Dinoroseobacter shibae DFL 12 = DSM 16493: one gene and its partner. The protein of the gene in region 2 interacts with the protein of the main gene of each other region in a pairwise test. Links are inferred from orthologs where the notes say so. Each region holds a gene or a part of one and is shown on either strand. Other genes may lie near its edges. The genes, in order: DSHI_RS05980 and mrdA.

Evidence for each region.
Region 1: the proteins of mrdA (region 2) and DSHI_RS05980 interact in binary tests that used the Escherichia coli proteins (3 or more experiments, as listed by UniProt). The link is inferred for Dinoroseobacter shibae DFL 12 = DSM 16493 from one-to-one orthologs.

What each region holds. Positions count from the first base shown.
Region 1 is NC_009952.1:1,201,000-1,204,418, reverse strand. The notes cover bases 253-3,357. They hold DSHI_RS05980 (penicillin-binding protein 1A), read right to left. Parts: upstream 3,014-3,357; coding sequence 491-3,013; downstream 253-490. Other genes in these bases: DSHI_RS05975 (class I SAM-dependent DNA methyltransferase), read left to right, coding at 3,185-3,357. In the rest of the region: prfB (peptide chain release factor 2), read right to left, coding at 1-217; more of DSHI_RS05975, read left to right, coding at 3,358-3,419. UniProt on the Escherichia coli protein: Cell wall formation. Synthesis of cross-linked peptidoglycan from the lipid intermediates.
Region 2 is NC_009952.1:581,555-584,868, forward strand. The notes cover bases 315-3,314. They hold mrdA (penicillin-binding protein 2), read right to left. Parts: upstream 2,787-3,314; coding sequence 843-2,786; downstream 315-842. Other genes in these bases: rodA (rod shape-determining protein RodA), read right to left, coding at 315-846; DSHI_RS03015 (hypothetical protein), read right to left, coding at 2,783-3,314. Also shown: more of rodA, read right to left, coding at 1-314. UniProt on the Escherichia coli protein: Catalyzes cross-linking of the peptidoglycan cell wall. Responsible for the determination of the rod shape of the cell. Is probably required for lateral peptidoglycan synthesis and maintenance of the correct diameter during lateral and centripetal growth.

The DNA of each region.
Region 1 (3,419 bases), 620 kb from region 2 along the record:
GCTTGATGCCCTCGTAGGTCTTCATGGCATCGACAAGCATCTGGCGGTCGCGCATGAGCTTCTGGGCGCGGGCCTGATCGTTCCAGAGGTTCGGGTCCTCGATCATCGCGTCGAATTCTTCGAGCCGGTGCGGCGCGGTCTCGTAATCGAGCCGCTGAGCGAGAAGGTCCAGCGATTTGCGGATCGCTTCGACGGTGTTCTGGATCTCTGCGCGCATGGGGGAGTGTCTCTTTTTGTTGCAAGGGGCGTGGCCCCCGGGGTCCGGGTGTAGCCAAGACCCGCCAGACGGGCAAGAGCCCCGCGGGATGGGCCAGCGGCCAAGCGGTTTCGAAACCGCTTGGGCCACCGCGGATCCGGGTGCGCCAGGATCGGGCGTCTCGCGGAGCGGCGCGCAAACGGGAAAAACATCCTGCCCTTGAGCGGGGCGCAGTCCGCGTCACGGGCCAAGCGGTTTCGAAACCGCTTGTCGCCGCTCTGCCCGGCGGTTTGGTCAGTAAAGCCCGCCGGCCGTCACCGTCCCGACATTGGCCTTCTTCGGCACCACCGCCGTGCGCCCGGTGGAGGTCACCACCTCCTCCGAGCCGCCCTGTTGCCCGTCGGGCGTGTACATGGGCAGGTTCGCGCCCATGGCGAAGCCACCGTCGAGGATCGCACCGGCACCATAAAACGGCTCTTCGCCCTTGCGAAAATACTCCGCCACAACGGTCGGCCCGGTGGCATCGTCTTCGAGCCGTGCGCCCGAGAACCGGTCGATCTTCACGAAGCTGCCGCCCTCGGGCACGGTGAACCTGCCGCCGCCGTAGGTCTTGATCGCGGTTTCCATGAACTGGTTGAACACCGGGCCGCACATTCCGCCGCCAGAGGCGCCGCGCCCCAGGGTCCGGGGCCGGTCGTACCCGATATAGCAGCCCGCCACGATGTTGGACGAAAAGCCCACGAACCACACATCCTTGGCGTCGTTCGTCGTCCCGGTCTTGCCCGCGATGGGCACGGGCAGGTTCACGGTCCGCGCCGCCGTGCCCCGCTCGACCACGCCGCGCATCATCGAGGTCAGCTGATAGGCGGTGATCGGGTCGATCACCTGGCGGCGGTTGGCCATGATCCGGGGCGCGGTGCCTTCGGCCAGCGCCTCGGCCTCGCAATCCAGGCAGGTGCGCTGGTCGTGGCGATAGACGGTCTTGCCCCAGCGGTCTTGCACCCGGTCGACCAGCGTCGGCTCCACCCGCTGTCCGCCATTGGCGAACATCGCGTAGGCCGCGACCATGTTGAACAGGGTCGTCTCCTGGGAGCCCAGCGCGTTGGCGAGATAGGGTTCGAGATCCTCGTAGACCCCGAAGCTTTCGGCATAGTCAGCCACGGTTTCCATGCCGACCTCTTGCGCCAGCCGCACGGTCATCAGGTTGCGCGAACGTTCGATCCCGGTCCGCAGGGGCGTCGGTCCGTAAAACCGGTTCGAGGCGTTCTTGGGCCGCCAGACGCCCGCGCCGGTGTCGACCGCGATCGGCGCGTCGATCACGATGGTGGCCGGCGAGTAGCCAGTGTCCAGGGCCGCGGCGTAGACGAGCGGCTTGAAGCTGGAGCCGGGCTGCCGCGTGGCCTGGGTCGCGCGGTTGAAGACCGAGGACTGGTAGGAAAACCCGCCCTGCATCGCCAGCACGCGGCCGGTATTGACGTCCATCGCCATGAAGCCGCCCTGCACCTCGGGGATCTGGCGCAGGGACCAGGTGTTCTCGCCCTCGGCGCGCACATGGATCACGTCGCCCACGGCCAGAAGGTCGCTGGCCTCGCGCGCCTGGGCGCCGAGACTGCCGTTCGCGCGGCGCGGCCGCGCCCAGGTCACATCCGCATCCGGCAGGATCTGCGGCACACCTTCGGCCACGCCTTCCACGCCCAGCAATGCGCCGCCCTGGCCGAAGTCCAGCACCACCGCCGGGCGCCATCCGTCGATGTCCCGCGGCACGCGCAGATCGTCCAGCGCCGCGGCCCAGTCGGCCGCCACCAGCGCCGGGTCGAGCCGCTCCGCCGGGCCGCGATAGACCCCGCGGGAGCGGTCGTAACGCTCCAGCCCGGCCTGCAAGGCACGGGCAGCCTCTTTCTGCAGGGTCGGATCGACCGTGGCCCGGATCGACAGCCCGCCGGTGAAAAACTCTTCTTCCCCGAACCGACCCGAAAGCTGGCGGCGGATCTCGTCCGTGAAGTAGTCCCGGGGCGGCAGGGCGCGGCGGAAAGACGGGAAATCCCCGCTCTGAACCGTGCGCAGGGGCTCGGCGCGGGCGGATTGGTAAGCCGCCTCGGTCAGGTAGCCGTTCTCGTACATCTCGCGCAGCACGAAATTCCGCCGCTCCACCGCGCGGTCCATGGCGCGCACCGGGTGATAGGTCGAGGGCGCCTTGGGCAAGGCCGCGAGATAAGCGGCCTCGTGCGGCTCCAGTTCCGCCAGGGTCTTGTTGAAGTAGGTCTGCGCTGCGGCGGCGACCCCGAAGCTGTTCTGTCCGAGAAAGATCTCGTTCATGTAGAGTTCGAGGATGTCGTCCTTGCTGAGCGTCTCCTCGATCCGCGCCGACAGGATCAACTCCTTGATCTTGCGCTCGGCCGACCGCTCGCCGCCCAGAAGAAAGTTCTTCATCACCTGCTGGGTGATGGTGGACGCCCCGCGCAAGGGCCCACCCGTTGCCGCGTCCAGCGCCGCCGCGGCCATGCCGCGCGGGTCGTACCCCTTGTGGACGTAGAAATTCTTGTCTTCCGCGGAGATGAACGCCTGTTTCACCAGATCCGGGATCTCGTCGGCGGGCGCGAAGACGCGCCGTTCGCGGGCGAACTCGTCCATCAACGCACCCTCGCCGGAATAGACGCGGGAGATCGTGGGCGGCGCGTATTGCGCCAGCGCCTCGGTGTCCGGCAGGTCGCGGCCATACATCCAAAGCACCGCGCCGATGCTCAGCGCCACGGCGAAGAGGCCCAGCGTCACCGCCGAGAAGATGGCTCCGAAAAACCCGAAAACGAAACGCAGCACGCGTGTACTCCCAATACCGGTATCAGCCCCCAGATATACGCGCCCCGGGGCAGCGGGTCAAAAGCGAAGAATGGACGCACGGGCGCGGTTTCGCCGAGAGACGTCACGTCTTCGTGCGCGGACGGGCTTCGGCGGGCTTGTCGGGGGCATGGGAGCCGGTAGCCTCAGTCCATGACCCCGCCGCCGTCTCCGACCCCCGAACAGGTGCTTTCGACCTATGGCCGCGTGGCCGATGATTTCGCGCGGATGCGCAACACATCGCTGTTCGAGCTGCCAATGCTGCAGGCGGTGCAGGCCCATGCGCCGGGGCGCGACCTGCTCGATCTGGGCTGCGGGCCGGGCGCGCCGCTGGCGCGGTGGCTGTCGTGGCGCGGGTTTCGGGTGACGGGCGTGGATGGCGCAGCGG
Region 2 (3,314 bases):
CAGTGTCGTGAAGATGAAATCGGTGTGCTTCTCGGGCAGGAAGTTCAGACGGCTCTGAGTGCCTTCCATGAACCCCTTGCCCGTCACGCCGCCGGACCCGAGGGCGATCTTGGATTGGGTGATGTGATAGCCCGCGCCAAGAGGGTCGTTTTCGGGGTTCAGGAAGGTGTCGATGCGCCGATACTGGTAGTCCTGCAACAGCTGCCAGTCGGTTCCGCGCGACATCAAAACCGCCGCGACCAGAGCAATGCCGCCCAGGATCACCACCGCGAAGTAAAGCCAGTGAACCCCCGCGACGAACATCACAACCCCGCCCCCGGCCATCAGCAGGATCGAAGTGCCGAGATCCGGCTGGCGGAGCACCAGGGCAACAGGGATCATGATCAGCAGCACGGGGACAAGCACCCAGAACGGGTGGGAGGTCTTCTTCAGATCCAGCACGTCGTAATAGGCAGCCAGCAGCATGATCAGAGTGATCTTCATCAGTTCCGAAGGCTGCAGGCGCATGAAGCCGAGATCGATCCAGCGCTGGGCGCCCATGCCGACCACGCCAAAGAATTCCACCGCCAGCAGCAGGACGAGCGACACGATATAGGCCAGCACCGAAAGGTTGCGCCAGACATAGATCGGCGTGAAGGCGACCACGAACATGATCGCCAATCCGAGGGCAAACCGCTTCATCTGCGGCTCGACCCACGGGGTCATGGATCCGCCCGCCACGGAATAGAGCATCAGGAACCCGAAGCTGGCCACCGCGACGATCAGCAGAATGAGCCCCCAGTTGAGGTGCAGCACCTTGGCGAGCCCGGTGGGGACCCGCTGAATCTGTGACTCGAGATAGCTCATGCGCGGCTGCGGCCCTGCTCGGGCTCCTGGCGCGGGCGCAACTCCAGTGCGCGTTGCCGCTCGTCGATCATGTTGCGCTGATGGGCGGGATAGGCGCTGAGCGGGGGCAGGCCGCCATAAAGCGCCTGTAGCAGGACGTCCCGCGCGATCGGGGCCGCGGCCTTGGAGCCACCGCCGCCATGCTCGACAACGACCGAGACGGCATAGCGCGGGGCATCGAAGGGGGCATAGCCCACGAACAAGGCATGATCGCGCCGGTTCCACGGCAGGTCTTCGTTGCGAAACACGCCGCGGGCGCGTTCTTCGACGGTGATGTTGCGGACCTGGCTGGTGCCAGTCTTTCCGGCGAGCCGATAGGTGCTCTCCGCGATGCGCGAGCCATAGGCCGTACCGCTGCGCAGGTTCGTCACCTCGTAGAGCGCGCGCTGGATCACCTCCAGATGCGCGCGGCGAATGCCGAGTGGCGCGGGGTCGGGCCGTGCCACGGGCCGGTCGTTCACAGCCCGGATCAGGCGCGGCATGATCTCGCGCCCGGTTGCGAGCCGCGCTGTCATCACGGCCAGTTGCAGCGGTGAGGCAAGAACGAAACCCTGCCCGATGGACGCATTCAGCGTATCGCCCACCTGCCACGCCTCGCCCCGGTTCGCGGCCTTCCAGGCGCGGTTGGGCATCAGGCCCTCGGCCACCGCCGACATGGGCACATCGAACCGGGTGCCGAGGCCAAAGCGGCGCGCCATCTCGGCGATCTTGTCGACGCCGACCTTCTGGCTGATGTCATAGTAATAGACGTCGCAGCTCTCCCGCAGGCTGTCGACCAGGTTCATCCAGCCATGGCCGCCGCGTTTCCAGCAATGGAATCGGCGCGTGCCCAGCTTGTAATGCCCGGGGCACCAGACCCGCTCGCCCGGGTCGATCACCCCTGCTTCCAGCGCGGCCAGCGCCGTCAACATCTTGAAAGTCGAACCGGGTGGATAGGTGCCCTGCACCGTCTTGTCGGCCAGGGGACGGTATTCATCCTCCAGCAGGGCTCTGTAATCGGCGCTGGATATCCCCCGTACGAACTTGTTCGGATCGAAACTGGGTGCCGAGGCGATGGCGCGGATATCGCCATCCTCGATATCCATCACCACCACGGCCGCGCTTTCCCCGGCCAGTCGGGCTTCGGTGTAGTTCTGCAGCGCGTGGTCGAGTGTGAGTTGCAGATTGGCGCCCGGTTGACCCTCGTCCCGGCGCAATTCTCGCATCACCCGGCCCGCGGCGTTCACCTCGATCTGGCTGCTGCCGGCCGAGCCGCGTAGCGCCTGTTCGAACTTGGCCTCCACCCCGGTCTTGCCGATCTGGAAGCGGGGGATCTGCAACAGCGGATCGTCATCGTTGAGCCGTTCGAGATCGAAATCGCTGACTGGGCCGACATAGCCGATGGAATGGGCGAAATCCTGGTCCAGCGGATAGTAGCGCGACAGCCCCACCTCGGTCACGATGCCGGGCAGGGCCGGGGCGTTGATGCTGATCTCGGAGAATTGCTCCCATGTCAGCCGGTCGGAAATCGTCACCGGCACAAACGGCGACCGACGGCCCATTTCCCGCCGCGCGCGCGCCAGGTCCTCTTCGGGAAGCGGGACGATATCCGTCAGTGTTCTCAGGACCGCATCCACGTCGCCTGCGTCCTCGCGCACGATCACGACCCGGTAATTCGGCGCATTGCCCGCCAGCAGAACCCCGTCACGGTCATAGATAAGCCCACGCGCCGGGGGCAGAAGGCGGATATTGATCCGGTTCTCTTCGGCCAGGAATTTGTACTGTTCGGCTTCCTTCACCTGCAACTCGCGCATGCGAACCGCGAGGGCACCCAGAACGCCCAGTTGCAGCCCGCCGACAATCAGCCCCCGGCGGGTGATCGTGCGCGCGCTGAGCTTCATGTCCTTGTCGGCCCGTTTCATACCCGCATCCCGAGAATGCGCGGACCATCGGTCGGGCGGGGGCGCACGCCGCACAGATAGACACTCGCCAGAACCACCACCGGATAGATCGCGAGCGTCGACAGAAGGTGGAGCATCTGCGCGCTGAACGCCGGTTGCGGCACAAGCGCAATCGCCAGCAGGACGCGCTCGGCCACGGTCATCGCCGTGAGTGTGGCTGCGACCAGGCCGAACTCGACGGCGATCGGGGTCTCGCCCTCCCGGTAGGCTTGGCGGCGCATCACCTCGGAGCCGACCAGCACAAGAAGCGTCCAAAGGCCGGGGGGGCGTTGGAACAAGAAATCCTCCACCAGCACCACCGCCACGATCAGCGTGACCGGAAGGACATCGGGGCGCCGCAGGACCCAGGCCAGGATAACGCAAAGCACCACGTCCGGCCCAGGGATCCGCGGCGCCGCCACGCTCAGCGGTAACAGCGCAACGATCAGGACGGCCGCCACAAGGGCCAGGAAGACCACGCGCAGCACCCACAGCTTCGGCTCGAACGCG